Regions from separate parts of the Gordonia sp. LMA167 genome, predicted to be linked through region 1. Evidence: predicted binding sites of a transcription regulator. Region 1 holds the regulator's gene; each other region holds the start of a gene.
What was found. Region 1 encodes LexA, which represses DNA repair genes until DNA is damaged. Its sites were predicted from a motif close to CGAACANNTGTTCG; they were not measured.
Positions count from the first base shown of each region.

Region 2: ACVT6V_RS15845 (HNH endonuclease signature motif containing protein) is a predicted target of LexA. The motif match lies at 1,968-1,981, and genes of this name have one in related genera.
Region 3: ACVT6V_RS02570 (HNH endonuclease signature motif containing protein) is a predicted target of LexA. The motif match lies at 3,807-3,820, and genes of this name have one in related genera.
Region 4: ACVT6V_RS13925 (error-prone DNA polymerase) is a predicted target of LexA. The motif match lies at 1,138-1,151, and genes of this name have one in related genera.

Region 1 covers NZ_CM176708.1:3,733,795-3,741,696, reverse strand. The annotation lists gene hrpA (ATP-dependent RNA helicase HrpA) at 1-3,122, shown strand, start outside; gene nrdR (transcriptional regulator NrdR) at 3,147-3,638, opposite strand; gene ACVT6V_RS17030 (LysM peptidoglycan-binding domain-containing protein) at 3,740-4,354, opposite strand; gene lexA (transcriptional repressor LexA) at 4,587-5,318, shown strand; gene ptsP (phosphoenolpyruvate--protein phosphotransferase) at 5,401-7,110, opposite strand; gene ACVT6V_RS17015 (DeoR/GlpR family DNA-binding transcription regulator) at 7,236-7,902, shown strand, end outside.
Region 2 covers NZ_CM176708.1:3,484,614-3,492,515, reverse strand. The annotation lists gene ACVT6V_RS15855 (hypothetical protein) at 1-1,246, opposite strand, end outside; gene ACVT6V_RS15850 (hypothetical protein) at 1,218-1,475, opposite strand; gene ACVT6V_RS15845 (HNH endonuclease signature motif containing protein) at 1,540-1,872, opposite strand; gene ACVT6V_RS15840 (hypothetical protein) at 2,058-2,645, opposite strand; gene ACVT6V_RS15835 (glycosyltransferase) at 2,642-3,940, opposite strand; gene ACVT6V_RS15830 (hypothetical protein) at 3,945-4,151, opposite strand; gene ACVT6V_RS15825 (DUF7427 family protein) at 4,271-4,570, opposite strand; gene ACVT6V_RS15820 (hypothetical protein) at 4,772-5,500, opposite strand; gene ACVT6V_RS15815 (GIY-YIG nuclease family protein) at 5,497-6,081, opposite strand; gene ACVT6V_RS15810 (hypothetical protein) at 6,078-6,260, opposite strand; gene ACVT6V_RS15805 (hypothetical protein) at 6,257-6,520, opposite strand; gene ACVT6V_RS15800 (hypothetical protein) at 6,517-6,753, opposite strand; gene ACVT6V_RS15795 (hypothetical protein) at 7,037-7,192, opposite strand; gene ACVT6V_RS15790 (hypothetical protein) at 7,189-7,671, opposite strand; gene ACVT6V_RS15785 (hypothetical protein) at 7,864-7,902, opposite strand, start outside.
Region 3 covers NZ_CM176708.1:560,394-568,295, reverse strand. The annotation lists gene ACVT6V_RS02585 (MFS transporter) at 1-484, shown strand, start outside; gene ACVT6V_RS02580 (acyl-CoA dehydrogenase family protein) at 776-2,482, shown strand; gene ACVT6V_RS02575 (CaiB/BaiF CoA transferase family protein) at 2,479-3,681, shown strand; gene ACVT6V_RS02570 (HNH endonuclease signature motif containing protein) at 3,846-5,438, shown strand; gene ACVT6V_RS02565 (hypothetical protein) at 5,460-5,582, opposite strand; gene ACVT6V_RS02560 (hypothetical protein) at 6,499-7,803, shown strand; gene ACVT6V_RS02555 (SGNH/GDSL hydrolase family protein) at 7,813-7,902, opposite strand, start outside.
Region 4 covers NZ_CM176708.1:3,076,426-3,084,327, reverse strand. The annotation lists gene ACVT6V_RS13925 (error-prone DNA polymerase) at 1-1,124, opposite strand, end outside; gene ACVT6V_RS13920 (isochorismatase family protein) at 1,254-1,841, opposite strand; gene ACVT6V_RS13915 (MarR family winged helix-turn-helix transcriptional regulator) at 1,861-2,295, opposite strand; gene ACVT6V_RS13910 (GNAT family N-acetyltransferase) at 2,356-2,895, opposite strand; gene ACVT6V_RS13905 (SDR family oxidoreductase) at 2,997-4,955, shown strand; gene ACVT6V_RS13900 (alanine racemase) at 4,952-6,028, shown strand; gene ACVT6V_RS13895 (DNA polymerase Y family protein) at 6,056-7,663, opposite strand; gene ACVT6V_RS13890 (hypothetical protein) at 7,663-7,902, opposite strand, start outside.

The sequences.
Region 1 (7,902 bases):
GCCCATTCGGAGACGCCCGCGACCCCGATTCGGACCACCGTGATCTCGATCAGGCGCAGGCCATCGATTCCGCGGTCGGAGAACTCTGGTCGGCACACCGCGGGGACATCCTGGTCTTCCTCCCCACCGAGCGGGACATCCGCGAGACCGCGGACGCATTGCGCCATCGCGTCTCGGCCGGCGCGGAGATCGTTCCCCTGTTCGCCCGGCTGTCCATCGCCGATCAGCAACGGGTGTTCGCGCCGTCGTCCGGCCGGCGCATCGTGTTGGCGACCAACGTCGCCGAGACGTCCCTGACCGTGCCCGGGATCCGCTACGTCATCGACACCGGTACGGCACGGATCTCGCGCTACTCGACGCGGTCCAAGGTGAACCGCCTGCCGATCGAGCCGGTGTCGCAGGCGAGCGCTCGTCAGCGTGCCGGCCGCTGCGGCCGCGTCGCACCGGGCATCTGTATCCGTCTCTACGATCAGGACGACTTCGACAATCGTCCGGCGTTCACCGATCCGGAGATCGTGCGGACCAATCTGGCGGCGGTCATCCTCCAGATGGCCGCGCTCCGCCTCGGCGACGTGTCCGAGTTCCCGTTTGTGCAACCACCCGACGCGCGTGCGATCCGCGACGGTATGGCAGTCCTCGCCGAACTCGGCGCGATCCGCGAGACCACGCGAGACGACCACGAACCGGTCCTGACACCGGTCGGCCGGCAGATGGCTCGTATCCCCGTCGATCCGCGCCTCGCGCGGATGCTGATCGCCGCACACGAGGACGGCTGCCTCGACCACATGCTGGTGATCGCCGCCGCGCTGTCGATCCCCGATGTCCGGGAGCGCCCCGGCGAGCACCGTGAGGCGGCCGACGCCGCACACCGCCGCTTCGCGGTCCCCGGCTCAGAGTTCCTCGCCTATCTGGAGCTCTGGAACTATCTCGCTGACCGGCGCCGCGAACTGTCGGGCAATCAGTTCCGCCGGCTCTGCGAACGCGAGTTCCTGCATTTCCTGCGGATCCGCGAATGGCAGGAACTGCACCGGCAGCTGTCCCGGATCGTGTCCGACCTGGACTGGACCACCGCCACCACCAGCCGCGACGGCGACGCCATCCACCGGGCGATCCTCTCCGGCCTGCTCGGCAACATCGCGGCGCGCCAAGGGGATTCACGGGACTATCTCGGCGCACGGAACACCACCCTGGCGATCTTCCCGGGATCGTCGCTGTCCCGGAAGCCGCCACCGTTCATCATGGCCGCCGAACTCGTCGAGACATCGCGACTCTTCGCGCACACTGTCGCCGGGATCGATCCCCTTTGGGTGGAGAAACTCGCCGGCGACCTCGCCCGACGGTCGTACAGTGAGCCGCACTGGTCGTCCAAACGCGGCTCCGCGATGGCCTACGAACGCGTCACGCTCTACGGCGTCACCCTCGTCGCGCAGCGCCGGGTACCTTTCGGACGCATCGACCCGGCGACCTCACGGGAGATGTTCATCCGCCACGCCCTCGTGGAAGGCGAATGGCGCACCGATCATGCCTTCTTTCAGCGCAATCGGGAACTGCTCGACGCCGCAGCCGACGTCGAGCACCGCGCCCGTCGCCGGGATGTGGTGATCAGCGAACAGCAGTTGTTCGAGTTCTACGATGCGCGGGTCGGTCCCGATGTGGTGTCGGCGCGACACTTCGACACCTGGTGGAAGCAGACGAGACGCGAACACCCCGACCTCCTCGACCTGCGTCCAGAAGATGTGGCGGTCGACGTCGCGGTCGCCGACACCGACTTCCCCGGAGCCTGGCAGCAGGGCGAGACGCGCCTGGAACTCCGATACCGATTCGAGCCTGGCGCGCCCGATGACGGTGTCACCGTGGTGATCCCGCTACCGTTGCTCGACCATGTCCGGGCAGCGGGCTTCGACTGGTCGGTGCCGGGCCTGCGCAGCGAACTCGCCACCGAACTCGTGAAATCACTGCCGAAAGCGCAGCGCAAATCTATGGCGCCCGCCCAGCGTTTCGCGGATCTGGCGCTCTCACGACTCACACCGCGCGCCGAGCCGCTCATCGCCGGGCTGGCCCGCGAGCTCACATCGATCACCTCGATGACCGTGTCGCCCGGGGATTTCGCGCCCGAGCGCATACCTGCCCACCTCACCATGAACTTCGCCGTCGTCGACCGGACCGGCGCCACGATCGCCGGTGGTAAGTCGCTCGCCGACCTGAAGAAACAGTTCGCCGATCGGGACGACACCCCGGCGCCACGGACGGCCGTCACCACATGGAGCGCCGAAGGGATCGGCAACCTCGCGGACAGCGAGACGAAAGTGGTTGCCGGTCAATCCATCACGCGATATCCAGGATTGGACGTGGTGCGCGACGACAACGGGCACGCCGTCGGCGTGACCGGCGTCGAGAGCCCGACCGCGGCCCAGCGCGACCAGCGTCATCACGACGCCGTCATCGTTTTGCTCGATGCAGCGATGCCGCGTCTTTCCCGCAAGATCACCGGGACTCTCGACGCCGCGGGACGACTCACCCTGAGCCAGAGCCCGTATCGCAAGCCGGACGATCTGGTGGCCGACTGCACCCGGCGCGCGGTCCGCGACCTCGCCGCGGACCGAGATCTCACCAGAATCCGAACTCCGGAACAGTTCGAGCAACTGTGCACCGGGCTGCGAAGCGACGTCATCGGTGCCGCCCCAGAATATTTCACACTGGCCATCGACGTTCTGCGTCACGTCGCCCCGTTGCGTGCCCAGCTCGATCGGCTGAGCGGGTCGGTCGCCGCCGATGACGTCGCCGAACAACTCGAGAACCTGGTCTTCGACGGATTCATCGCCGCAACCCCTCGCGACCACCTGACCCACGTCCCCAGATACCTCGAGGCGGCAACTCGTCGACTGACCGATCTACCCGCGTCTGCTCACCGGGACCATGACGGCATCGCCACGGTCGATCGCGTCGTGAGCCACTGGAATCAACGAGGCGCGCGGCTTCCCGAGGGACGACGCGCTGCACTGGACGAATTCGCCCACTGGCTGATCGAGGAACTGCGGGTGGGCCTGTTCGCGCAGCGACTCGGCACCGCATACCCGATCTCGGAGAAGCGCGCCATACGTGCACTCGACGCCTTCACCTGACCATCGGCGTCGACACCGGTCCGGTCAATCGGTGAGCGCAGACCCCGCGGCATCCACCGGTTTACGATGCGTGAGATTGCCTTGCAGGTCATCGATCTCACGCTGGAAATCCTCCAACGAGTCAAATGACCGGTAAACCGACGCGAACCGCAGGTAGGCGACCTCGTCGAGGTCGCGAAGCGGACGAAGGATGGCCAGGCCCACCTCATTGCTGGGTATCTCGGCCGAGCCGGATGCCCGGACAGCGTCCTCCACCTGCTGTGCGAGCTGAGCCAGGGCATCCTCGGCGACGTCACGCCCTTGACAGGCGCGACGCACTCCGCGCATCACCTTCTCGCGACTGAACGGCTCGGTCACGCCGTTGCGTTTCACCACCGACAGCACGGCGCTCTCCACCGTCGAGAACCGCCGACCGCACTCCGCACACGAACGACGCCTTCGGATCGCCTGCCCCTCGTCGGCGACACGCGAGTCGATGACCTTGGTGTCTTCGTTCTTGCAAAACGGGCAGCGCATGTCGTCCTCACGCACGTCTCGGGACACTCCGGCGCACCGGATGCCCGCTACGCCGTGCCGGTTTCCGGCTGGAACCTGTGACATGAGAGTACCGCCTGCGCTCAGCCGTATGCGGGTGCGACCAGTGCCTGCCCGACCCGGAGACCCGACCCGGACAGGTCGTTGCGCTCGACGATCTGGTCGATGACCGCCTGCCTGGGCACATCGGGCGCGATCCGATCGGCGATCGTGCTCAGCGAGTCGCCCTGTCGGACATGGACGATCTCGGTGCCGACTGGCGACGGCTGCACGGACGCCGCATAGTTGGAGCCCACGATTGTGACCACCCACACCAGAACCGCGAGCCCACAGCCCACGAGTACCGCCAGTGCCGTGGCCCTCCGGCGTGCGTGCAGGCGTGATTCGGCCGTCGACACAGCGCACCGGGTCCCCGCAGCCCGAGGTAACTGTCCGACGGCCGGGCGAGCCGGCCGTCGGTCGGCCGGGCGGACGGGTTCGTGATGCGCCTGGCGCCGCGGCCGTGTGCCCGCGCCGAGACGGACCCGATCCTGCTCGCCGGTACGCGTGCGCCCGCTTCTCGTCGGCGCGGTGCTTGCCGAGTCGGTGCGCTCGCGCTCGATGCGCATACGCTCGGCGCGCACGGGCTCCGTTCGTTCAGACCTGGACACCGCCCCGTCCGGGGTGCGTGTGCTGCGCGTGAGGGTCCCTGTGCTCATCGTGTCCTCCTCGGCTCCCGATCGACCGGACTGTCGATCACGTGTTCGACGGAACGTATGTTCGATTAGTATCACGGGAGACCGACAATGTCTCGACACGCGTCGAACAAATGTTTGAACATGTCGGGATGTTCGGATACTGTCGGCGCTGTAGCAAGGCAACATCCAGCAGGTTTCCGAGAGGAACCGGGCAGGCGCCCCCACATGACGGACGCCGAGAGGGAGGACACCGATGAGTGACAAAGCCGGCGGACGGCGTGACGCCACCCGTGGGACCGACGAGACCGGGGGCGCGACGACGGTTGATCCCGAGGTCGCCGAGGCGAACCTCACCGCCCGCCAGCGGGGTGTGCTGGAGTACATCCGCACGTCGGTGCGTGAACGTGGATATCCGCCCAGCATCCGCGAGATCGGCGAGGCGGTCGGACTGACCTCCACCTCGTCCGTCGCACATCAGCTACGGACTTTGGAGCGCAAGGGCCTGCTCAAACGCGATCACAATCGGCCTCGCGCCGTCAACATCCAGGACGGCGAGCAGCACACGCCGCCGGGCGGCACGGCCGCACCGGCCGGTGGCTCAGAACTGCCGACTCCCACCTTCGTACCCGTACTCGGACGCATCGCCGCGGGCGGACCGATCCTCGCCGAGGAGGCCGTCGAGGACGTCTTCCCGCTCCCCCGTGAGCTCGTCGGCGACGGGTCGCTCTTCCTGCTGCGCGTGGTCGGCGAATCGATGATCGATGCAGCGATCTGCGACGGCGATTGGGTCGTGGTGCGACAGCAGAACGTGGCCGAGAACGGTGACATCGTCGCGGCGATGATCGACGGCGAGGCAACCGTCAAGACGTTCAAGCGCAAGGACGGTCACGTCTGGCTGATGCCACACAACGCGATGTTCGAACCGATCCCCGGCGACAACGCCGCCATCCTGGGCAAGGTCGTCACGGTGATGCGCCGGGTGTGAACGGTGGGCTCGGCCCGTGGCCCGGTACCGGGCCGCCACGAGCCGGCCGGTAGGGCCTCCATGGAAGCCCTACCTGATGACGCTATGCGTCCAACGCCGCCGTCGCCGCCGCACGCGCAGCGGCCGGGTCGGACGTGCGTAATGCCGCCTGGGCCGCAACCTGGCACTGGTCCATGCTGACCGCTCCGAGTCGGGCTCCCACTGCGGCCGCCGCGGCTGGAGCCGACGACAGCGACGTGACACCCATCCCGACCAGCACGCACGCCAGCACCGGGTCTGCTGCGGCCTCGCCACACACGCCCACCGACTTGCCCACTTCGGAACCCGCGCGCGCCACGGTTGCGATCAACGACAGCACCGCAGGCTGCCAGGGGTCGGTCAGGCCGGCGAGTTCGGCCGACATCCGATCCGCCGCCATCGTGTACTGGGTGAGGTCATTTGTCCCGATCGACACGAAATCGACTTCGGCCAGTATGGATTCGGCAAGAATCGCGGCCGCGGGCACCTCCACCATCACACCGGCGATCAGTCCGCGCGCACGCACCTCGGCGGCGAACTCCGCGGCCTCGGCCGCCGACGCGATCATCGGCGCCATCACCCAGGCGGTCGATTCGCGGCCATTCGCCGCAGCGGCGATCGCATCGAGCTGAGCGGTGCGGATCTCGGGATGTTCCTGGGCAATCCGATTGCCCCGCACGCCCAGCGCGGGGTTGGCCTCGTCCAGTTGGGTGACGAACTTGAGCGGTTTGTCGGAGCCGGCGTCGAGCGTGCGGATGACCACCTTCTGTCCGTCGAAAGCATCCAGCACCTCGCGGTAGAGGCTTGTCTGTTCCTCTACCGTCGGCGCGTCCGCGCGATCAAGGAAGGCGAGTTCGGTGCGGAACAACCCGACACCTTCCACCGGATAGGCGGTGGCGGTCCGCGCCGACGCTCCGTCCGCGACGTTGGCCAACACCGAGATCCGGCGTCCGTCGGCGGTTTGCCCCGGCCCGGACCAGTCGGCGACCAGCTCCGCCGCCCGACGACTCTCCTCGACGCGCTCCGTGGCGTCGGCGGCGTCCGGTTCGACCTCGATCGTGCCCGCGGTTCCGTCGACGAGCACGATGGTGCCCGCCTCGACCGTCGCGAGGTCCGACACCGCCACCACGCACGGAATTCCCAGCTGTCGCGCGATGATCGCCGTGTGGCTCGTCGGTCCCCCCAATCGGGTGACCAGCGCGGTGATCATGGCCGGGTCCAGGCCGGCCGTGTCGGCGGGCGCGAGATCATCGGCCATCAGAATCGAGGGCACCGACGGCTCCGGCACACCGGGCTCTGGTACACCGAGCAGCTCGGCGACGACCCGATCGCGTACATCGTTGAGATCGGTGACACGTTCGGCCATCAGGCCGCCCAGCTTCGTGAACATGGCGGCAAATTGTTCGGTCGCCGCAACCGCGGCCGCCGGAGCGGCCGAGCCCTTGGCGATCAAGGCCGACGCCGCTCCGACCCAGCCGCGGTCCTCGGCCAGGCCCGCCGTCGCCGACAGCACCTCGGCGGCAGCGCCGGATGCGTGTGACGACCGTTCGCGAAGTCGACCCGCGACTGCCGCAGCGGCATCGGTGAAGCGTTTCGTCTCGACCTCGCGTTCCTCGTCGGCGATCACACCCCCGCCGCTGACGTCGAATACGGGACGTTCCCCGGGCCAGACCACCGGGCCGTAGGCCTTTCCACCGACAACCGGCGTTCCGTTCAGTACCTGTGTGCGCTCCACCGAAGACCTCTCTGTGTTCGACGCCGAGGCCGGCTGCATTCGCAAGCTCCCGGCCATTTCTCTGTGATCAAACTTACAACAAACACTTGACGTGACCACACAAACAAGCGTAAACAAAGGTATATCAACATTCAAACCCACCGAAACCCACAGACGAGGACATCGTGTACGCGGAGGAACGACAGCAGGCGATCGCCCATCAGGTCCGCTTGAACGGCCGCGCCTCGGTGGCCGCACTCGCCACGGCCTTCGATGTCACGAGCGAGACCGTGCGGCGGGACCTCGCCGTGCTCGAACGGGCAGGGCACCTGCAACGGGTGCACGGTGGCGCGGTACGGCCCGGCTCGACGCCGGTCATCGGAGAACAGGGCATCGACGAACGGCAGATGTCCCACACCGAACAGAAGTTCGCGATCGGCCGCGCCGCGATGCGGTTCCTCCCGCCGGACGGGGGCTCACTGTTCTTCGACGCCGGTACCACCACCTACCAGGCGGCACTCGAGATGCCCCGGGACCGCCGATTGACGCTGGTCACGCACAGCATCCCGATCGCGGGGGTACTCGCCGCGCAAGGAGCCGCCGATCTCCACGTCGTCGGCGGGCGGGTACGCGGACTCACCCAGGCAACCGTCGGCGCCGACACGGTGGCCGCCCTGGAGAAGATGCGCATCTCGACAGCCTTCGTCGGCACCAACGGGATCAGTCCGGGTTTCGGGCTCTCCACCCCCGACCCCGATGAGGCCGCCATCAAGTCAGCCATCGTCCGCGTGGCCAACCGCGTTGTGGTGCTGGCTGATTCGTCCAAGATCGATCGCGAGGATCTCGCGTCCT
Region 2 (7,902 bases), 250 kb from region 1:
CAACCTCGTTTTGTGTGAACGCAGACGCGCCATAGCCGAGCTGCTTGAGTTTCTCGCCCACCGCCTTCGCCGTGCCTGTCGAGTCGTGTTTGATAAGTACGCGCCGACCACCGTGCTGAGTGAGGAAGTTCATTGCCTCAACTTCAGACTGTGTTCCCAAGGCGATTTCGACGTGTGCCGACTCCCCCGCAGGCCAGCACGCAACGATCCAAAGCCATCCTGAACGAGTCGCGTTGATCCCAAACGATGCGGGCGCACCCAAATTGTCGGGGTCCGCGAACAGGTTCTTCCAGTCGTCGCTGGATACAACCGCCAACGTCTCGTTGGTTTTATCCCAGATGCCGAACACTTCCCGCTTCACATCCTCGGGAGACATGTTCTCCACAAGCCGCTCGATCGCGGACTTATCCACCCGGAACCCGAACGCCGGATTGACCTCGGACAGTTTGTCCCAAAACCCTGGGGCGTCAATGTCAGAGACAACATCATCCGGCTTCTGCGGGGACATCTCCGCGTACACACCTTTGAACGGGCGCCGCTTCTTGTCCTCGATCGCACGGTCCCGGCGACGCTTGAACGCCTCGTGCACACCCAACGCAACATCCTTGGGACGCGGCGGAGTGCCCATGAAAAACGCCAACCCCAAATCGCTGACATTCATCGCAGCCAGCATGTCCGTCAAAGCGGCCTCTTGAAGATTCTGGCACTCGTCGTACACCTCAATGTCAACCTCAGAGAAACCGCGACCAAACCCCGCCGACCGAGCACCAAACAAGATACGAGACCCGTTCGCGAAGTGCACGCCACGACTGTCATCGGTCATCACCACCGGATGCTGCGGGCGCATCTTGGGGCGAATCAACGGCTTCTCGACAATGCCGGCGATCTTCGTCAACGTCTCCGACGACGTCCGGTCATGGTGCGACGACCAAATCACCAACGTACCGGGTCGCGACAAACAGATGGCGATCAGCCCAACCATGATGCCCCACGTCTTGCCGCACTGCCTGCTGATGCTCAACGTGACACCCATGACGTCACACGCAAGCGAACCGTCCTCACGCAGCCCGAGAGCCGCGTACCAGACGTCCTCCTGCCACCGGTCGAGCACAACACCCATGCCCTGTAGCTCCGGGGCGATCAGCTCGTCGTAACGGGTGAAAGCTATGTCATCCGGGATGACGCAGTAGCGGGCGACATCAACAAGCGGGGCTGGGTTAGCCCGATTTGCGGAATCGATCGGCATTGAACGCAATCACCTTGCCGTCAGCCGCCTTCTCCGAGGCTTCCGGCTTCTTTGCGAGTGCCCGCAGCCGAACAATCTCAGCTTTCGCCCGCTCAATCTGGGTGTTCAACTGCGACCGCAACTGAGGCTTCTCCACGAACGCCTCCGCCAGGAGCCGATACCGAATCTCGGCCTCGGCAAGCTCATCTCCGGCTTCCATCGCCGCAGTGAGCGTCTCATATGTGGCCATCCGGCCCTCCCCACCGCCGGTTGACCGCCCAGCGTCGGCGTAACGCGCCAGGATCGGCGCAGGATTAGGAAAAACGCGGGTTCACGTACGTCGGCCGGACCGGCGCAACATCCCGCACCCCGGAGGACTTCTCACGGTTGCACTGACGGCACACAGGCTGACAGTTGTCGAGCGCATCAGCCTCAACCGCTGACCACCCCATACGCCCCGCTTCATCCGAAGACACCACATGGTCCACCTCGAACGACCGCGGGTGCGGCGAACGAGCGTCATAGTCAATCAACCCACCAACCGCCACACAATCAGCGGTCACCTGCAAGGCGCAGGGCGCATCCCCATCGCGGCGGCGTACCTCGGCGCGTCGGCGAGTGCGGATCGTGGTCGAAGCGAACGGCATGTCAACCCCCTACCCCGTTTTGACACACACACTCGCCTATGCCCTGAGGCGCTGGAGCGTGTGTGGTGGGGGTCACTCCCCCCTGGGGCCTGTATCGAACGTGTGTGCGATCGAATGCTTGTTCGACGCGAGTCGACAGCAGTGCCGCTACCGACAGCATTCGTCGGGCGTCATGTCTCCCGCTTTCATCCGGCGAACCGCATTGCTTTGCGGGGCCTGGTCCTCGCCACCCCATCAGGGTGGGCAATCACTGTCGGGCCGTCCGCATGATCAACCAGACTGGGCACCGAGTAGCTGACCTTCATGTCCCGCTGCGCCGCCCATGCTCCGATGGCTTCGTCGATAGGGCGGTCATCGATCGTGGCGAGCATGTCGTCCACCAACGGTTGGCGGATGGCGATGGCTACGGCATGGTTCATGGTGGGCAGGGTGGTCCACGGCTGGTTGGTGGTGACCGCTATCTGTAGTGCTGTGTGGGCGTGCCTCACCAAATGTGGTGGATACGAGGTGCCCAGGTACAGGGACACGACAGGGGTTGGGGCTGTCGGTAGCAGTGCAGCCAACCGGGTATGGAAGTCGCGGCACAGGATGGCGTCATCCTCCACCACCAACACCCAGTCGGCGTCATGGTGGTTGGCGGCCAGCCAAGCCCGACGATGGTTGAGGCCTGCACCCCACTCTCCGTGATCCATCACCACCGTGGCACCCAGTTGGGTGGCCAGTTGGTAGGCGTTGGTGCGGGTGTGGAAAGCAACCACAGCCGTGGAGATCACGTGTGTTCCTTCACCCACCGCTGATAGTCCGGATGACTAGACAGCCGGTGTTCCCCATACTTGGCGGAGTAGGTGTGGATCTGCTTCCACGTCAACTCGTCACGATCAGAGGCTTGGTTGAGGGTGACTGAACCCAGATGGTGAACTTGAGCTGCAGGCACCAGCATGGGTTGAACGTCAAGGGTGCGGCATTGTTCGATCACCACATCATCGGCACACCAAAACGAAACGTCTTCGGAGAACCCGCCGATGCGGGTCCAGAGGTCGCGGCTGATCATGTAGCACCACCCCGACAGATGGCGTCCTGTACGGTCGCCTGTCGTGTTGGTAGTGATGTCAGCTTGCCGTGTATCACCGGGACATTTCGGCGACACCAGCGGATGGTTGGCGGCCAGCAAATGATGCAGCCACCCATCGTCGAAGACGAGGTCGTTGTTGGCGACCACGATCCACGGGGCATCACCATGATGGGCGCCGCGGTTGGCGAACCGGTTGTAGTGAAACTGTTCCGGCGCGTGAATGGTGGTGGCGTTGCGATACCTGACAGTGGTCTGCTCGAGGACAATCACGTTGACGGTGAGGCTGTTGGCGCCGGCCGCACACGTGTCGATCGCCTCCTGCGTCATCCGCTGCAGGCGTGGGGTGGTGGCGTTGGACAGCATCACCACATCCACAATCGGTGGCTGCGGGCGGGTGCGGATACGGCCCCGCAAATGCTGCTGCGTTTCGGTGGTGTTCTCATCCCAGTCGTAGTGGTAGAGAACCCGCCCGATCTGATGCTCCGTTTTCAACAGGTTGAGGAGGAGTTTGCTGTAGCCGGAGTCCTCCCCGTACAGCACGTTCGGGAACGACACCTGTCGGGCGAGGTCACGTTTCACCGCGCAAATGTGGTTGGGGATGCGCAAGTATTCGGTGGCGGTGTTGCGGTCCGTCTTGTAGGTGGCAGAGTAGCGGCACAGTTTGGGGGGCTGCCCATTCAATGACACCGATGCGTGGAAGGTGATCGCATCCGCATCCGTGTCAGTCGCCTCGAGTAGGGAGGACAGGTAGTCGGGTTCGATGCGGTCATCATCATCCACAAACACCACATAGCGGCCCTGGGCCATATCGACCATGATGTTTCGTTTCTCACCCAACATCAGTTGCTTGTTGTCGGTGAGCATCAGGATCTCGACACGCGCCTGTTGTTGCGGGGTGAGGGTGTCGAGCTGCCCCCACACCTGTTTTTGGATGGCCTGACCGAACCCATCCCAACGGGTGTGGGTGGAGCAGATGAGGACACTCAGATCAATCACTGCCTCACCTGAGTTTCTTCGGGTCGATCATGCCGTCCGCGATGCGTTTCTGATCCACATCCCGCAGATCAGCGTTCTGCAACTGTTCGGCCTTCAACACCGCCGCCGGCGACATGCGCAGGATGCGTTCCACATCCTTGTATGGCCAGCCGTTCACCAGCATCCGCCACACCGCGCACGGTTCAACACCCTCGTCGTCATTGTTCGTCATCACGCATCCAACAGGCTGTCAACACGTCAGGGTCGTCACGATCCAACCTGCACACCTTCGAGCATGGGGTGACACGGACAGCTTCGCAGTGGGTGCAGCCATACACGGTGAGGGGAAGACTATTCACAGTCGAACTCCACAGCGAACACATCGTCAGGGATGGTGACAGTCACCCGATGCGGCAGTAGCCATCTCATACCACCGCGCATGACGGTGGCGGACAACGACCACACATCCACATGCTTCGGAACCAACTCGAGGAGGTGTGCGGCACACGAGACGACGAAAAAATGGGCCAACACAGGATGTTTGGCGGTGAACCGGTAGAACGCCGACGACAACATGTGCTCATCCTCGAACGTGGCGTCAATGACCAGCATGGTGCCGAGAAACCATATCCAACCGTTACGGCCTGTCATCCACCGTTTCATCGGTCCTCGATTCTCGAAGCCCCCACAAGTATGCGCGTGATTTTCGGCCCAGAAGTCGGTAGTTACCGGCCGGTGGATGCGACGCTCCCCCACAACAGGTTCAGAAATGGCGGAAGCTGCGCGGTGTTCTTCACACTTCACGCAGCCTCGCCTATCACTGTGCCGTAGCTGGTCACCGCCGTCAAGTCGTTACGCGGCGTGTCGTTCCGCAACCAACAACAACGCCTCACCAAGCCGATACTTACCCGCATGATCTGCCAGACGTCCCTTCGAAATCCACGTGTCGATCGTGGACCGCGCCACCGGCTTCTCCAGCAACATGCCCAAGGCTGTGCGTAGCTCCTTCTTCGTGAACAGACGGTCCCGCATCACAGCCTCAGTCGCAGCCTGAACAGTGGGGATGTCGATGACCACACCACACGTGCCACACTTCTTCGTGTCCGCACCCTTACGGCAATACACACCCTCACACGAGTAGGTGTCGATGTCGCCGGATTGGCAGGGGCCAACAAACTCCTGCGGCATGGGGCGGTCGATCGCCTTCTTCGCCTCCTTCCATGCGTCGGTCAGTTCATCGGCCGCGGTGTTCGCCTCTTCGGTTTTGGCTAGGTCGATGAGGTGGCGGTCCAGCCACGCCGCATAGCGTTGTGACCGTTGCTCTCCGGGCCACGGGCGGGATGAGTGGGTGCAGACGTGTTCGGTCCACGACCGGAGGGTGTCGCGCAGGTTGTGGGCGACTTCGGAGGCGTTGACGTTGAACACGACCGGCGATTCGCTGCGGCGGTCGCCACGTTCCCCGAAAGTCACTTGCCGGCACACGGTGTCGTCCAGGTCGGCGCATACCCAGTCGCGGAGTTCACGGAGCTTGGTGGCGAGGGACTGGATTTCCGGTCTCGTCAGATACAGGTCTTCGCTCACAGCGCGTACCCCTTACGTGTCCGCTGGGATGTGTAGTGGCTCTTGATGCTGTCGTTGTTGTGCTTGCGGTACGTGTGGTTGAGGTCGGCGAGGTTGGACCCGTACGTGTCGCGGAGTTTCTCGATCTGCTTCTTGATCGGGTAGGACTCCCGGAACCATTCGCGGCCGTGGGAGAGGCTGTGCGCGAACTCCTTGTGGCGTTCGCGTTCCAACTTCTTGTCCCCGGGTTCAACGGCGAGCACCACGGTTTCGGGTGGGTAGTCGGACATCCGTTTCTTGACGTCCTTGGCGTAGCCGATCTTGATGTGTTCGCCGATGCGGGCGTAGTACACCCATCCGGTGTTGTCGCCGCGCTGCCGGTTTCGGCTGTTTGTGCGTCCGCGTTGCGTTCTGCGGGCGGCGCCTTTGACCGGCATGGGGTCGCCGCATTTCAATCCAAGTGCGATGCGGTCGGCGAACTCGACTGCGATGGCTGAGTGGGTGAAGCACAGGTACCACTCTGGTACTGCGTCCTGCCACATGGCTTGTCCGTCGCAGTGGGGCCAGCAGCATCGGTGTTGGAACTCGTCTTCGATGCTCATCGGTTCTCCCATGCTGAGGCGGCCATCGGGTCGTTGGGGATCTGCCAGGCGTCGGGGTTGTAGCCTGCGGCGAGTGCGTGGGCGAAGAGCCTTTTGTAGGGGCCGTTGTAGGTGCGGTAGTGGTGGACTTTGCGGGACGGTTCCCGGAGTGTGGGTACACGATTCACAATGCGGGTCACAGGTCTTCCTCTCCGTTGCCGCACAAATCGTTCTCCAACAACCTCACCCCGATACGCGCTATCCCCAACGCCCCATGAGGGGTGGTGTCAGGGGTCGTGTAACCCGACGTGTACGAGATGCCGTTGTCGGAGTCGGGGTCGTGCCTCATGCAGGCGTACGCCAGGAACCAGTCACCGACTACGGGGTCGGGTTCGTCGTAGACGTCGGCGATGTGGGCTCGCACAGCAGCTTCGATACCCTTGATGGTTTCCTCACTCACTGGCCGTCCTCCTCGGTGGCGAACTGTGCCCGCAGAACATCCAGAGCGTCATCCTCATTACGTAACGCCAACCCCGTGACAACGAACTCCAAGAGGGCCTTCAACACGTCGTCGGGAACATCTTTCGGGTTCGGGTTGCCGGGGTATTCGCCCCACCTCTGGCGTTTGACTTCCAACTCCCACGACTCATCGCCACTGTCGGAGCGGACACGGTAGACATGTGTACGACTCATGCTGCTGCTTCTCCTGTGCATCGTTGAACATGGGCATAAAACCGGCGAGGAAACGCAGCCACAGCGGTGAACCATCCACACGAACACCACGACACCCCATCCGCGGTGCGGGTCGGTCTGTGCCCGGACTCCCAACACACGTAGCAACACGCAATGAACGTGGGATGGTTGGCACGCTCAACACCCACATCCATCACGTTGCGGCACGACACACACCGGACGGCTTGCTGTTCTGCCCGATTCGATCCGAGGGGATGCACCGAACGATCAACCTTGTACTCCATCAGCGTTCCTCGGTGGTGTGTAGTTGTTCTGCCATCTGATCGCACGCCACCTGATAGCCCGCCAACAATCCCTCGCTGTACGCCTTCGATTCCAGGGTGGGGGCATCACACAGGACTTTCCCGATGAACACAGTGACAGCCTGGATGATCCTCACGGCTCCTCGCATTCATGCCCACGACGCAGCACATCCCAGGCCAGTGCCATCCGACACTTCGCCTCCCGCCACGCCTTCGGAACCCGGTAACGCCACGTCCGTTCGAACGCTTCACGTTCAGCCCGTGCAACAGCCCGACATCGGTCCTCCTCAGCAATCTTGGCGAGGTGACTGTCAACGAGATCCGTTTCGTACCCGAGCGATAGAAGCCACTCACGGTCTGTGGGGTGCGTTGGCACCTCCTCGGGTGGTGTGAAGATCTCGCGATACCCACTGCCGGGATGACGTGCAAGGTCGGAGCGGATTGCGGCACGCTCTGCAACGTCGCGTGGGTGACCTTTGTCGATGAGGAATTGCAGGTTGGATGTCAATTCCCGTGCGATCAGTTCGTCCAATCCCCCGGAGTGGTACCAGCCTCGGTTGTGCCACTGCAGGTCTTTCATCGCGGCTAGGTCGGAAATCGTGTAGCCCTCGGTCATTGCTTCTCCTGTTGTTGTTGTGCCCCGTGTTCCCCTACATGCCGTGCTATGTCTGCCATCCACCCCACAAACCCGAACCCGTTCGACCCCTGCACCACCGAGAATGGGCAGTCGGGGCACTCCCACACCTCCACGTCCTTCTTCGACACACTCACGACCCCTCCTCGGTGATGGTGATCTCGATACGCGGCATCACGCCTCCTCGATCCTTTGGCCCCTCAACAGCGCCAC
Region 3 (7,902 bases), 3.2 Mb from region 1:
CATCTCGCTGGTGGTGCAGGTGCTGGTGCAGCCGTTCGGTGCTGTGCTCGCCACCCGCATCAACCCACGTCGCGCCGTCGCCGTGATCCTGCTGCCCGAACTCGTGCTGCTGCCGATGATGTTCCTTTTGGTGAAGACCGGGTCGTTGACGCTGGCGATCGTGGGTATGGCGCTGGCCACCGCCCCACACGCCATGTACTACTCGGCACTCGCCGGTATTCTCGCGCAACGGTTCCCGACGCACATCCGCTATACCGGCATCTCCCTCGCCTATCAGGTGTCGACGGCGATCTTCGCGGGAACGGCGCCGATGATCAGTCAGTTCCTGCTCACCAAGTCCGGATCGATCTGGCCGGTGGTCGGTCTCGCGCTCGGCTACGTGCTGCTGTCCCTGATCTGCATGCGCATCCTGCTGCGGCCCGATGGGGTTGAGGCGGTGGATGAGGTGCCGGAGCGGCTGGAAGCGGTTGCGAGTACGTCGTGAAGTGTCGCCCCTTCGTGACGCATCCTCGCAAGCTCGGAGGCTCCTCAGGGAGCGGTGAGGTGACGCATCCTCGCAAGCTCGGAGGCTCCTCAGGGAGCGGGAAGTTCGCGCGGGCGGGTGATCCGTTACCCGATCCCTGAGGAGGCCCGGAGCGCTAGCGGAACCGTTACCCGATCCCTGAGGAGGCCCGGAGCGCTAGCGGAACCGTTACCCGATCCCTGAGGAGGCCCGGAGCGCTAGCGGAGGGCCGTCACGAAGGGCGCCAACAACAACTGACCTGAAAGGCATTTGATGAATTACGCACACACCGATCCCGCACTGACCGCGGTCGTCGACCGGTGGATCGACGCGGACGACCGCAACCGGACCGACGCACTGCTCGACCGACTGGGCGCCGACGCCGCCGAGCGGCTCACCGATCTGGCCGCCGTGGCCGACCAGCATCCGCCGGTACTGCGTCAGTTCGACCGGGACGGCAACCGGATCGACGAGATCGACTATCACCCCGCCTACCGCGAGCTGTGCGCCGCCGCCTACTACGAGTACGGGCTGTCGGCGCTGTCGCACAAAGCGATTCACGGATGGACCACCAAGCCACCGCATCTGGTCAAGTACCTCGCGTCGTACCTGTTCGTGCAGTCCGAATTCGGTTTGGCTTGCCCCGTGTCGATGACCGACGCCGCCGCTCGCACGCTTCGCATGTTCGGGGACCCGGAGATTTTCGGGCCGTGGATCGACGGGCTCACCTCCACCGACCCGGCGACGTCGCTGACCGGTGCCATGTTCATGACCGAACCGCAGGCCGGCACCGACATCGCGCAGACCTCCACGACGGCGGTCCGCGACGGTGGGACGTGGAGGTTGTCCGGGAAGAAGTGGTTCGCCTCCAATCCCGACGCCGACGTCATCATCACCCTCGCCCGATTCCCCGGCGGAGCCGAGGGTTCCACCCGCGGTGTCGGAATGTTCATGGTGCCCAAGCACCTTGCCGACGGCAGCCGCAACAGTTACACCATCGACCGGCTGAAGGACAAGCTCGGCACCCGGTCGATGCCCAGCGGCGAGGTCACCCTCGACGGGGCCGTCGGCATCCAGGTCGGAGCGCTCGACCGCGGTTTCCGACAGATGGCCGAGATGGTCAACACCTCGCGGCTGTCCAACGCGATGCGTTCGACAGCGCTGATGCGACGCGCCGTGCGCGACGCCGTCGCGCACACCCGTGAGCGGGTCGTGTTCGGCCAGAACCTGTTCGATCAGCCGCTCATGCGGGCCACCCTGCTACCACTGTTGCTCGACGCCGAGGCCGCGCTCGCCCTCGTCGGCTACAGCGCGAACTGCCTGCGTCGCGCGGACGACGGGGACAGCGACGCACGCAACCTCATCCGTATCCTCACCCCGATCGCGAAACATCATGTCTGTAAACGTGCCCGGCACGTGACCGGCGAGGCGATGGAGATCCGCGGCGGGAACGGCTACATCGAGGAGTGGGGATTCGCGAAGCTGCTGCGCGACGCCCATCTCGGCTCCATCTGGGAGGGATCGTCGAACGTCATCGCCCTCGATGTCCTGCGTTGTATGCGCAAGCAGAACGCACATCGGCACCTCGCGGACACGATGATTGCCACCCTCGCCGGCCTGGGCCCCGACTGCACGCCCGGAGCGGACATGTTGACCGAGCGATGGCATCGGCTCGTCACACGCGGGGACGATCTCCTCGCCGCCGATGACGCATCCGCTCAGATCGCCTGTGCCCGTTACGCCGACGACCTTGCGCAAGCGGTGCTGGCGACCCAGCTGTTCGACATCGCCGCCCACCGCCTCAGCGCCGCCCGCGGCTACCGTTCGCTGCTCGTCGCCAACGCGTATCTGGCCGGCCTCGACGGCGAACCCTCAGCCGTCGCCATCGAGCACCTGGGCGCCATCGCCGACGGCACCGACGTCACGCCCGAGGTGGTCCACGCCGCCGCACCCCGCACACTCGCAGGAGCAGACGCATGAACACCGACGCAACCACCAACTCCGGTCCGGCGCCACTGGCCGGGATCAAGGTCATCGACCTGTCGAAGATCCTGGCCGGCCCGTACGCCACCATGTCGTTCGCCGACCTCGGCGCCGAAGTCATCAAGATCGAACACCCCGACGGCGGCGATCCCACCCGCACCTGGGGCCCGCCACTCGTCGGCGACGACGCCACCTACTACCTTGCCGTCAACCGCGGGAAAAAGTCCGTAACCGTCGACCTGAAAAGCGAAGAGGGGCAACAGCTCATCGACCGCATGCTCGCCGACGCCGACGTGGTGGTGGAGAACTTCCGGCCGGGCAGCAGCCTGCAGAAGATCTTCGACTACCGGGATCTCTCCGCCCGCCACCCGCACCTGGTGGTGTTGCACATCTCAGCGTTCGGCGAGGAAGGTCCGCTACGCGACGAACCCGGCTACGACATGATCGCCCAGGCGGCCGGCGGACTGATGTCGCTGACCGGTGAGCCCGGCGGGGCGCCGATGAAGGCCGGCTATGCCATGGGCGACCTCGGGGCCGGGCTGTTCGGTGTCATCGGGGTGCTCTCCGCGCTGGTCGAGCGAGCCCGCACCGGACGCGGCCAGTACGTCACCACGTCGCTCTATGAATGCCAGCTGGCCATGCACGTCAACTGGGCGACCAACTACTTCGCCGACGGTCACCGTCCGCACGGCATGGGCTCGGCGCACCCCAATCTGGCTCCCTATCAAGCGTTTCCGGCCTCTGACGGGTACTTCGTGATCGCGGTTGGCAACGACACCCTGTGGGATTCGTTGTGCGCGGCCATCGGACGCCCCGAGCTGGCACAGTGCGAGGAGTTCTGGCGCAACCGCGATCGTGTGGAGAACCGGGAGAAGTTGGAACAGGTCCTGTCCGAGGTGTTCGCCACCGGCACCGTGAAGCACTGGTGCGCACTTCTCAAACAGCACGGAGTGCCGGTCTCGCCCATCCGTCATCTCGACGAGATCTACGCGGACCCGCACACCGAGGCGATCGGAATGGTCGGCACCGTGGCTCATCACACGGGAGAGCTGCGGCAGATCGGCTTTCCCGTGAGCTACTCCGGTGTGAGGCCACCGCTACGAACCGCGCCGCCGCAACATGGCGAGCACACGCGTGAGGTGATCGACCGGTTGCGCGACGACGCCGAGGACCAGTCCGCGTTGATGGCGATGTGACGGTCGAGCAGGCCTCATCGTCGGCTCATTCAAGGGGCGTGTGATGTCACCGATGTCCTGATGCAGAACTGTCACCGATGTCCTGAGCGATGACACTTGCGGGACGCCCGAATGAGGTCTACTCTCGAACGTATATTCGAACGATGGTCCGCTGGGGGGTGGGTATGGCCGAGCCGAACACGCACGACACGCTGAACGCACAGGAGTCGTTGTCGGAGGTGCCGGGTCTGCTCACCGAGTTGCATGCGGTGTTGGATCGGTTGGCGGCGGCGGATCTGACGCGCTGTAGTGATGCGGAGGTGCTGGCGGTGGCGCGGGCCTCGGAGCGGGCGGTCAATCGGCAGTTGTTCGAGGGTAATCGCCAGATTCTGGAGTTGTCGGATCGGGGTGTGCCGCGGGCGATGGGGTTTCGGAGTTTGACGAACTTCCTCAATGTCGAGGTGCGGGTCTCCGAACCGGGCCGGCGGAAGGATCAGATCGCGGCGACCGGGCGGATGCGGCAGTTGGGTGGGCAGTGCGCCGAGCCACGCTTTCCGGAGTTGGCGGCGGCGTTCGCGGCCGGTGAGGTCGGCCCGGCGCATCTGAGTACGGTGATCGACATTCTGGAGACGATCCCGCAGCAGGCGCCCCACGACAAGAAGGTGGCCGCGGAGGCGTCGTTGGCCGAGTTGGCGGTCAAACACACTCCGGATGAGATCGTGATCCTGGGTCAGCGGGTGTTGGCGCATCTGGATCCGGATGGCGAGTTGACCGACGACAGTGATCGTAAACGTAAGCGGAATCTGTGGCTGAATCGGCAGAACGCGCAGCAGATGTCGAAACTGACCGGCCATCTGGATCCGGAGACCCGGGCGTTGCTGGAGATGATGCTGGCCGCGTGGGCCAAACCCGGTCTCAACAACCCCGAGGATCCCGACGCCCCTTCGGGTGCCGAGGAGGACGCCGACCCCGAGGCGGTGAAGGCGGCCGCCGCCCGTGACACCCGCACCCAGGCCCAGCGCAATCATGATGCGTTGGCGGCGTTGTTGCGGGCGGTGTTTGCCGATGGGTTGCTGGGCAAATCCCATCGGGGGTTGCCGGTGCAGTTGATCGTCAAGGCCGAGCTGAATGATCTGATCCGGGAGACCGGATTCGGCACCACCGCCACCGGGTCGCTGTTGCCGATCACCGATGTGATCCGGTTGGCCGCCGAGGCCCAACAGTATTTGGCGGTGTTCGCCGATGCTAGCCCGCAGCCCCTGTATTTCGGGCAGGCCAAACGGTGTGCCACCCGGGCTCAACGGTTGGCGTCGTTCGCCCGCCCGGACGGGGAGGTGTGCTCGGCACCCGGCTGCGATCAGCCGGCCTCCCACGTCGAACTGCATCACGCCCGCCGCGACTTCGCTGCCGGCGGGTTGACCGACATCATCGATCTGGCCCCGGCGTGTCCGAAACACAACCGGATGGTCGGACCCGGGATCGGCCAGTTCACCACCGGCATCTACGAGGACGGCCCCCACACCGGCCGCACCTGGTGGCGCCGCAACAGCGCCGACGGTGCACCGCCGAACCCGCAGGACTTCAACCGGCGCCCCGACATCGCGGTGTTGTATGCGCAGCATCTCGAACAGGTCCGCGCACAACTCCACCCACCACCGCAACCAGACGCGCCGCCGCCCGACGACGGCCCGCACCTACATCTCACCGAGACGATCCCCACACCGATCTCGGTCATCGAAGCACGCCTCGCACTCGCGCTGCTCACAACCGTCAACTGAGGGCCACGGAGACCGCGAGTATCACGACGCGCCGTCGTAGGTATCCATCCCGATCATTTCCGGCTCTGTCGCCTGCAAGCGCTGTCCGGCGGCACCGGTCTCGGGATGAGACCGGCGCTCGCGCAGCGATGCGGTTGCCGTCATTTGTTCAGAGGACATAGGCCGCCTCGAATCCGGCATCCACTAAGTTGGACGAGTTGTTGCCGATCTCGATGGGGGTTCGATGATCTACCGCAGAGTGTGTGTGTTGCTACTGGCCGCGACAATGGGGGCGTTCGCGTTTGTCGGTGCCGGGAGTGCCGCGGCGGAGCCGCAGTTGCCGCGAGTCAGCCAATACGGCGAGAACATCGGGGCATTCGGTGACCACGACTACTGCCGGGGCGCGCTCCACCTGGGCATGGTGGCTCCGAAGGGCAAGAGGGGTGTGATTCGGCTTACTGTCACGCCATTCGGATTTGTTGGAGATGGGTCCGGGTGGCAACGCAATCCCAAATGTCGCTTGCGAGTTGCTATTGCGGTTATCAGTCCGACAGTCCCCTACGAGGTCATCTCGATCCCCGCCGCGTTCGGGCCTCGACGCGGTGAAAAGATCATCCGAGACATTCGGACCGGATCGGGACCGTTGTGGCTCACTGTGAGTGCAACCTCGATCAGCAACCGAAATGCGCCGCAAAGTTACGGAACATCCTTTTGGACAATCGTGCCGTAATCCGAGCGGACGAATCTCGCCGGCTCCCCAACGTATGACAGCGCCGACTCGGCGGTCCTTTCACCGGCATGGCACAATCCGGACGGCAGGTATCGGTTTGTCGGGGGGATTTACGTGCTGCTTATTGATGACGGTCGTCATTGCGGCCGTGGCGAGGGCTCCATCGAATGCTGTTTCGTGCTGTCTGCGGCTGCGCAGGATTCCCATCGTATGAACGCGGATTGAATCTGGTCCGCACATCGCCACCGAAGCAATCGCCACCGAAGCAATCGCCACCGAAGCAATCGCCACTGAAGTAATCGTTCAGAGGCTCCCTGGGGTCGGAGTCTCCATCGAAAGGACAACGCGAGCATGGGTCAGCCGTCGAAGCGGGGAGCGCGGCATCGTCTCGAACCAGAGGATCGGCGGTCGCCGTTGCGGTTGACCCTGACCTCCGCAGCCCTGGCGGCGTCCATCGCGACCGGGATGGGCGCGGGCCTGGCCCAGGCCGCACCCGAGCAGGGCGGCACCAGTCCGAGCGACACCGCGCCTCAACAGGGCGGGACCACGCCTGGAGAGGCCGCCCCCGAGCAAGGTGGCACCACGCCGACGCCCGAGGTCGCACCTGTGGCAGTTCCCGGACCGGGGTCATTGCCGGCACCGCCACAGGAGGCCCCGTACCAGCCGTATGTGGAGCCCGGCACCTATGACGCGCCGACCTATGACAACGCCTACGATCCGGTCCCGGCTCGTCCGCTGACCGCGCCCAAGCCGACCGCCCCGGTACGGCCGATCGCGCCGCCGCCCGACAAGATCCGTGTCGGCAACTACATCACCGACATCCCGGAGGGCATGTCCGACAAGGACGTCAACTCCATCAACGCCTGGTCGGCCTATGGCGAGGCGAAGATCGCGCAGGGGTTGATCTCCGTGGGCGTGCCCGCGGACGAGGCGTCGCGGCAGGCGGCGTCGACGATCATCGGCGTGATGACCGGCGCCACAGCGGGTGCGGTGACCCTGGGTATTCCAGCAGCGGCCATGGGCGCAGTGGGCGGTGCGATCATCGGCGTTCCGGTCGGCGCGGCCGTCGGTGCCGTCTACAACGGCGTCACGTTCGCCTGGATGTTGCCAGTGGCCGGTCTCGGGGACGCGGCTTGGCTGGGCATGGTCGGCACCGGCGCCGGAGCCGGCGCACTCATCGGCATCCCGGCCGGCGCCGCCGTCGGTGCGCTGGCCGCAGGCGCCGCCGGTGCGGCCATCGGCGCCGTTGCCGGTGGGATCGCCGGTGGCGCATTGGCCTACGCCCTCGGCGCGGGCGACCCCGGCGCCAACCCGGACGAGCCGTGGAAACAGGATGATCCCGAGGCCAATCCCCTTCCGAATCCGGGTGCCAATCAGTTCGAGCTGACACTCTCAACAGCGGACGCGCAGAAGGCCGGGCTGCCGCCCGTCGACTACATCGTCAACGCACGTGGCGACGTCCACCTGTCGGTGGCCGGTGTGCAGGCGAACTGGTCGGTGGAGCAGGCCATGGCGCCCTACGGTCTGCTCGGTGCCCGGGCCCACGGGGCCGAGGACTCTGCGCGGCAGGGCACCAAGCAGCGGACCGGCGAGGCCGGGGACGCGATCCGTGGTCTGCACGTGGCGTGGCCGCAGGAGACCGCGCCGACGGTCTGATCGCTGCCCTCAGCAGGCCTGCACCGACAGCACACTTTCCCGGTGGTACCGCGCCAATGACTCGGCCACCTCCGTCGCCACGACCGCGTGCCCGGCCAT
Region 4 (7,902 bases), 660 kb from region 1:
GGCGACCCGTAGCGGCGCAGCGCCCCGGCCATCGTCTTCTCCCGCAGCCAGCTGATCTCGGTATGCCCGTCCGGGACGTCGAACGGCGGCAACTGCGGTGCGATCAGCCCCAGCTCGAAGGAGCAGTCCGCCGACAGGGCAACGGCGTTGTCGATGGCGTCCGGGTGACCAGGCAGCAAACGGGCCATCTCGTCACCACTGCGCAGATGTGCGCCACCGACCCCGGGCAACCAGCCGTCGATGGTCTCGATGTCTGTCCGTGCACGGACGGCGGCGACGGCGGTGGCCAGTCGGCGGCGTCGGGGACCCGCGAAATGCGCCCCGGTGGTGGCCACCGTCGTCAGCCCGAGTTCACCCGCCAGTCCCGCCAGGATCGCGTTGCGCTCGTCGTCGTCCGGCAGACCCTGCGCGGTGAGCTCCACCACCACGTCTTGCCCGTACCGATCGACCAACTCGACGAGTGCCCGGCGTGCCGCAGGCCGACCACCTCGATCGAGTGCCCGACGCACCGCACCCTTGCGGCACCCGGTGAGGATCAGCCAGTGACCGTCGGCATTGTCGGGCAAGGCGTCCCGGTCATATCGCAGCAACCCCTTCTCGCCGGCGACCATGTGGGCGTCGGCGATCGTGCGGGACAGCCGGCGGTAGCCCTCGCTGCTGCGGGCGAGCACGAGCAGATGCTCGCCCACAGGATCGGGAATCCCGGTCCGCGCGACGTCGGGCTCGAGGGACAGTTCGGCCCCGAACACGGTCGGCATGGCGAACTCGCGCGCCGCCTCCGCGAACCGGACGAGGCCGTAGAAGCCGTCGTGATCGGTGAGGGCCAATGCTTTCAGATCGAGACGCTGCGCCTCTTCGACCATCTCCTCCGGCATCGACGCACCGTCGAGGAAGCTGTAGGAGCTGTGCGCGTGCAATTCGGCGAACGCGACCGACGATCGTGTTCGCTCCACACCTTCGGGCCGGTAGGCACCGCGTTTGCGAGACCAGGCCGGGCTGTCGTTACCGTCGCCGGTGTTGTCCCCCGGACCGAACGCCTCCCCCGGACGCCCCGGCCCGGGCGCACGACCGGAGAGCACGCGCTCGAGCTCCGACCACGTCGGCGGTCCCTGATCCCATCCCACCGATCGATCTTATCGAACACCCGTTCGACACTCAACCGCCACGTCCCACCCCGCCACTCACACCCGGTTCGCGGTATCAGACCCTCGTTCGCGAGCGAGCACGCGATACCAGTGAGACGAACCCGGTCGCTACCTCGCCGCCGAAATCGACCGCCGAGTCGCGTCGAGTAGCTCGAGAAGCTCTGCGGTCGAACCGGTCTCGGCGATCCGGCCGAACACGTTGTCCAGGCTGTGTCGATGACGGGCGCCATCCGAGTCGGTCATCGCGTCTATGGGCAGCGTCACATTGAAGCCCGCCTCGTGCGCATCGCGTGCCGTCGATTCCACCCCGGCGCCGGTCGCGATTCCGACCACGACCACCTGGGTGACCCCACCCTCACGCAGATCGTCGGCGAGTCCGGTACCGGTGAACGCACTGACCGAGTGCTTGGTCACGACGATGTCCTCGGCAGCCGGGGTGAACTCGTCGATGAGCTCGTCCCATCCGACGGGAAAGCTCGGCGTGGAGCCGTCACTCAGATCGGTCCGACCCGGCGGCCTCCCGGACACCGTGACGAACACGATCGGGAGACCGTGGGTGCGGAAGCGGTCGACGATCTCGACCGAACGTTCGACGACGTGCGACGACGAGTGCGGCGCGAGGTCCCGTCCGACGATGCCACGCTGTAGGTCGACGACGACCAGAGCGGTGTTCGGATCCAGTGTGGTCATGCTCATTTCGTGATCCCCTCGATCATCAGGACTCGGCAAGTCGTTTCAGCAGCTCGGTCGCCGTCGCCAGCAGACGGATCTCGTCGCCGGTCATCAGCGCGTCCAACCGTTGGGCGAGCCAATCCTCACGGGCGAGACGGCCGGCCCCGAACTCGTCGCGCGCCCGCTGCGACAGGCCCAGAATGGTCTTGCGCCCGTCATCGGGATCGCGCGCGCCGACGACCATGTCGGCCGCGAGGAGCGCGGAGACGATCGCAGCCATCGATTGGGGACGCATGCCCTCGGCCCGGGCGAGGTCGTTTGCGGTACATGGACCATCACGATCGAGGCGGCCGAGCACATTGAGTTGCGACCGGGTCAGGTCAGCGGTGGGCACCTCGTGGCGCAGACGACGAGTGAGTTGCCCGAGCGCGATCCTGAGATCGGCGGCGAGCGCGCCTGTGCCGGACTTCTGCTCCACACCGCAGACCGTAGCAAATAGTCAGTCAACTGAACAGTTGACTGATCAGTTCAACCGTCGTCAGACCCCGAAGGCCGGCGGGTACCCGATCACACCGGCCGGGATCGGCCTGGCCGGATCGAGCGCGAGAAACATCAGGGCGTCATCGGGCGCCTCGAAGGTTGCGGAGATTCCGGCGTCGGAGGCACGTCGGAAGCCGAACCTCGGGTAGAACTCCGGGTGCCCCAGGACGACCACGAGATTCTCCCCCGCCGCCCGACCCGATGCACGGACGCGAGCGCGGTCGAGCACGTGGCCGGTGACCGCGGTGCCCACTCCGCTGTTCTGCAGTTGCGGCGACACCGCGCAGGGCGCCAGAGCCAGCGCAGGGCGTCCACCCACCCGACACCTGGTCAGCAACGCGTATCCAACGACGTTCCCGGTAACGTCCTCCGCGACGACCGACAGGTCGTCGATCCACACCCGTGGGTCGACGCGCAGCGCGTCGACGAGGTCCGCTTCGTCCGGTCTGCCGAACGCAGACACCACGACGCGGCGAATCGCCTCGGCGTCGCCGTCCGTCTCGGCCCGACATGCGACGAAAGGTATGTTGCCATCCATCAATGTAAGTGTCACCCTGGGTAGAAACTACTTCTTACCGAGCAGTAAGAAGCATCTCACGCTGGTCCAGACTGCCTCACGAGATCGGACAGACCGACGCCATGACGACCTACTTCATCACCGGCGGCAACGGGTTCATCGGCCGTCGGGTCATCGAGCGCCTCCTCACCGTCGAAGCCGATGCCCGGATCATCGCGCTGACCCGCACGAAGACTCTCTCCACGTTCAGCGAGTTCTTGTCCGAGGTCGACACCAGCGGCACCGTGATGCCGATCGCCGGCGATCTCACCGAACCGGGCCTGGGCCTCGAGACCGACGACCTGCCCGACATCGACCACGTGATCCACCTCGGCGCCATCTATGACATGACGGCCGACGCCGACGTCCAGCAGGCCGCGAACGTCGACGGCACCGCACGCGTCGCCGACTTCGCACTCACCACCGGTGCGCTGATGCATCACGTGTCGTCGATCGCGGTGTCCGGCGACCACCGGGGCACCTTCACCGAGGACGATTTCGACCTCGGCCAGGGCTTCCCGTCGCCCTATCACCGCACCAAGTTCTCCGCCGAGCGGGTCGTCCGGGAACGAGACGGCCTGCGGTGGCGGATCTACCGCCCCTCGGTGGTCGTCGGCGATTCCCGGACCGGTGAGATGGACAAGGTCGACGGTCCGTACTACTTCTTCGGTGACCTCAAGTTGCTCGGGCACCTCCCGTCCGCGCTGCCGCTGCCGATGCCCGACCTCGGCTACACCAACGTCGTCCCGGTGGATTACGTCGCCCATGCGATCGTCGCGCTGTGTACAGCCGACCCGCACCGCACCGGTCTCGTCCACCACCTCGCCGACCCGCGCCGCCGCACGATCACCGACATGTACAACGCGCTCGCGCCCGGCTTCCGAGGACCGAAGGGCCACAACGTCATCCCCAACGGATTGGTGGCTCCGGTCCTCCGGATCGCCGGAACTGGTCCGTTCCGGATCGGCCGCGACCTGTTGGCCGCCCAGCACGGCATCCCGCCCGCCCTGCTCGACACGGTCTCGCTGCCTGCCGACTTCCGCTCCGACGACACCGTCCGGACGCTGCGCGATCTGGGGATCACTCTTCCCGACCTCGACGACTACGGACCTCGACTATGGGCCTACTGGTCGGAGAATCTCGATCCCGGCCGATTCCGCCGGGACGATCCGCGTGGACCTCTCGTCGGCAAGAACATTCTGATCACGGGAGGTTCGGCGGGAATCGGCAAGGCCACCGCCCGGATGTGCCTCGCCCGCGGCGCGAATGTCATCATCGTCGCGCGCGGCGCCGACGGCCTGGACGCCGCGGTCGCCGAACTGAGTGCGACCGGCAGCAAGCACGGCGTACCGCCCGGCCGCGTCTACGCGTACCAGTGCGACATCACCGATGAGGAAGCGGTGTCCCGACTGGTCAAAACCGTTCTCGTCGAACATGATCACGTGGATGTCCTGGTCAACAACGCCGGCCGGTCCATCCGCCGGGCGAGCATCAACGCGACCGACCGACTGCACGATCACAAACGACTCATGGCGGTGAACTATTTCGGTGCGGTCAACCTCATCCTCGGACTGCTGCCGCACATGGTGGAACGACAATCTGGCCACATCGTGAACGTCACGTCGATCGCCGTTCAGTCGCGTACGGGTCGGTTCGGCGCGTATGCCGCGTCGAAAGCCGCACTGGAGGCGTTCAGTGACGTGACGAGCACCGAGACCCTGTCCGACCATGTCACATTCACCAACGTGAGGCTCCCCCTCGTCCGCACTCGCATGATTGCGCCGACCGAGGTGTATGACAACCAGGCAGGCGTGTGGGGCGTCGACAAGGCGGCATCACGCGTCCTGCACGGCATCCTCGATCGGCCCCGGCGGGTCGGTTCGGCGGCGGGCACGCTCGCCGACCTCGGACATCGGTTCGCTCCCGGACTCACCACCCGTGTGCTGCATCAGGAGTATCTGATGTTCGGCGAATCAGCTGCTGCGCTGGGGAAGTCGAGACCCACCGACGACGCCGACACCGACGACGCCGACGACACGTGATCGACACCCCGTATCTCGCCGTCGACGTCGCACAACTCGACGACAACATCGGCAGGGTGGCACAGCGCGCTCGAACCGCAGGGCTCGATCTGCGTCCACACGCGAAAACCCACAAATGCGCCGAGATCGCCGCACGACAGATCTCCGCCGGCGCGATCGGGCTGACCGTCGCCACCATCGGCGAGGCCGAGGCCTTCGCGGCGGTCATGCCCGCCGTGCCGGACCTGTTCATCGCCTATCCGCTCTGGGTGACCGCGGCCAAAGGTGCTCGACTGCGGGCCCTTGCCGAACGCGCGATGCTGCGCCTGGCGGTCGATTCCCCGGACGGTGCACGTCAACTCGCGTCCGAACTGGATGGCGCGGCCGTCGAGATCGTCATCGAGGTCGACTCCGGCCAACATCGCACGGGCGTGGCGCCAGAGGCTGCCGGCGCACTGGCGCGCACCGCGGCCGGTCACGGCCTGTCGGTGGTGGGCGTGTTCACGTTCCCGGGACACGGATACGGACCGGGCGATGCCCGTCGTCGCGCCGCCGAACAGGAGGTCACGGCGCTGTCGACGGCTGCGCAACGATTGCGGGACAACGGAATCGACCCGCGGGTACGCAGCGGCGGATCGACTCCGACGATCGAGTTCGCCGGATCGGATGTACTCACCGAGATCCGACCCGGCGTGTATCCGTTCAACGATGCCCAGCAGGTGGAACTCGGCTCATGCGGCTTCGGCGACGTCGCACTGTCCGCCGTGGCCACCGTGGTGCATCGCACGGGATCGCGGGTCGTGGTGGACGCGGGAAGCAAGATCCTCGGCGCCGACCGCCCGCCCTGGACGACCGGGTTCGGACGGGTGCCCGGCGAACCGGCCGCCACCATCACCTCGCTGTCGGAACATCACGCGGTTATCGAATTCCCCTCGGGCACCTCTGATTTCGCGATTCCGCGCCTCGGCGACCGGGTGCGGGTGGTACCCAACCACGTGTGCACCGCCGTCAACCTGGTGGACGAACTGATCGCGGAACGCGCGGACGGCACCGTTTCCCGGTGGTCGGTGATCGCCCGCGGGGCGAACTCGTAGCGGTGGACATGGAGAGGAGCCGCCCGGTCACTCGTACACCCCCTCCACTGCCCACTTCTCCGCCCGATAGCTCAGCAGTAGCGCACGTGAGTCGTCGAGCAGGACCTGTGCCCGGGCGGTGATGCCACCGGCATCACCGCCGGTGGTCCAGGGACCGGCCCACCACCGCAGTTCCCACGTCCGGTGCTGTCGGCCAGAGCGTTCCGTACATATCGTCGTCGGTTCGGCGGAGAAGCAGCCCCGGCCGGTCACCTCCACCGGACGGCCGGTCATGTCGAGCACCTGGATCGGGGTGTCCACCAGGACCGCTGGTGTCGGTTGCGGCAACCGGCCCGGCCATGGTGCGTCCGGGTCACGCGCCGGGGTCCGCTCATCCCCGAGCGCCACCATGGTGATCTGATCGCCCGGCCCACGTCCGCCACTGGGGATCGGTAGTTGCACTGCGTCACCTCCGAGCAGGCCCTGGACTCGGACCAGCGATCGACGGGCCCGCTCATCGACCTCTGGATCTTCGGGTAAACCATTGCCGCTCAGGGAGTATTGCAACGCACCGGCGGCGACCACCTCGATCGGCTCGAGCCGCAGCACACCGATCGGCGAATCCGGCCTGCCGTCCGCACCTGCCCGCCCGCCGGTCAGCCACCCCTCGAGTTGCCAGCGAATCCGGTCCGCGGTGGCCTCCGGGGTCAACGGTTGGGCGCATCGCCACGTCCGCGCATGACGCTGTCCCCGTTCGGTGATCGCCTCCACGGTGAGGCGTGTGCAGGCCGCGGACGCCGCGGCCAGTCGCTGTGCCAGTGCGTCGGCCAGCCGTCGACCGAGAAAAGCCGCGGCATCCACACGGTCGATCGGCGGATCACACTGATGCTCGACCACCAGATCCACCGGGGAGATCTGGCCCGACGGGGGCCGACCCGGAACGGCATTGGCAAGTCGATGGGCGACCACGGCGTCGGCGGAGAAACGGGTGGCGACGTCGCGGACCGGCAGTGCGGCAAAAGCGCCGATCGTCGACATCCCCAGACGACGGAGAAGATCGACCAACTCCACCCTGGTCGGATCACTCATACTGGGCTCGATCGCGAGATCGGCGACCGGCCGGCCGGCCAGAAAGGCGGCATCACCGCCGGGCTCCACGTGGCTGCCGTGCCGGGCGGCCAGTACCGCGGTGAACAGTTCGTCGGCCACCCCAACCTGCGCTTCGACGCCGGAAGCGGCCACCGCATCGATCAGCTTCTCCGCCAGCGCATCCTCACCACCGAAATAGCGGGTGGCGTTGCCCGAAGGCACCACCAGAAGACCCGGACGCAGCACCTCGACAACAGGCACCAGGTCGGCCACCGTCGCGACGACCGGGTCGAAGTACCGGCCGTCGCGATGATCATCGGTCGTGACCACGGTCATCTCCGGACAGGCGGACTGAGCCTGGCGTTTCCGCATCCCCCGCCGCACCCCCGCACCACGAGCCGGCGCCGAGCAGGCGACCACACGATTGGCATGCAGCACCGCGATCGGATGCTGAGATGGGAGGTCGCCCGCGATCGCGGCGGCCGTCGCCGGCCAGTCCGGGCACCACAGGGCCAGCACCCGGCCGGCGGTCGAGGCCGTCATCGGCGACGTCATCGGCGCGGCCATCAGTTGGCCACCGCCAGAGGAGCCCGCTGTTGCGACCGCACCAGCTCCACATGCCTCTCGGAACCGAAACCGCTTGTCATCACGTCGATCTCGCCGGACACCTGACGATGACCGCGATCGGTGACAGATACCTGCAGCGACATCCCGCCGATCCGGCCGTATCCAGCCCGGGCCGTGGCAAGGTCGACCGCACCGGCGTCACCCGGCAGGTGACGATACGTCACCACCTCCGCATCCAG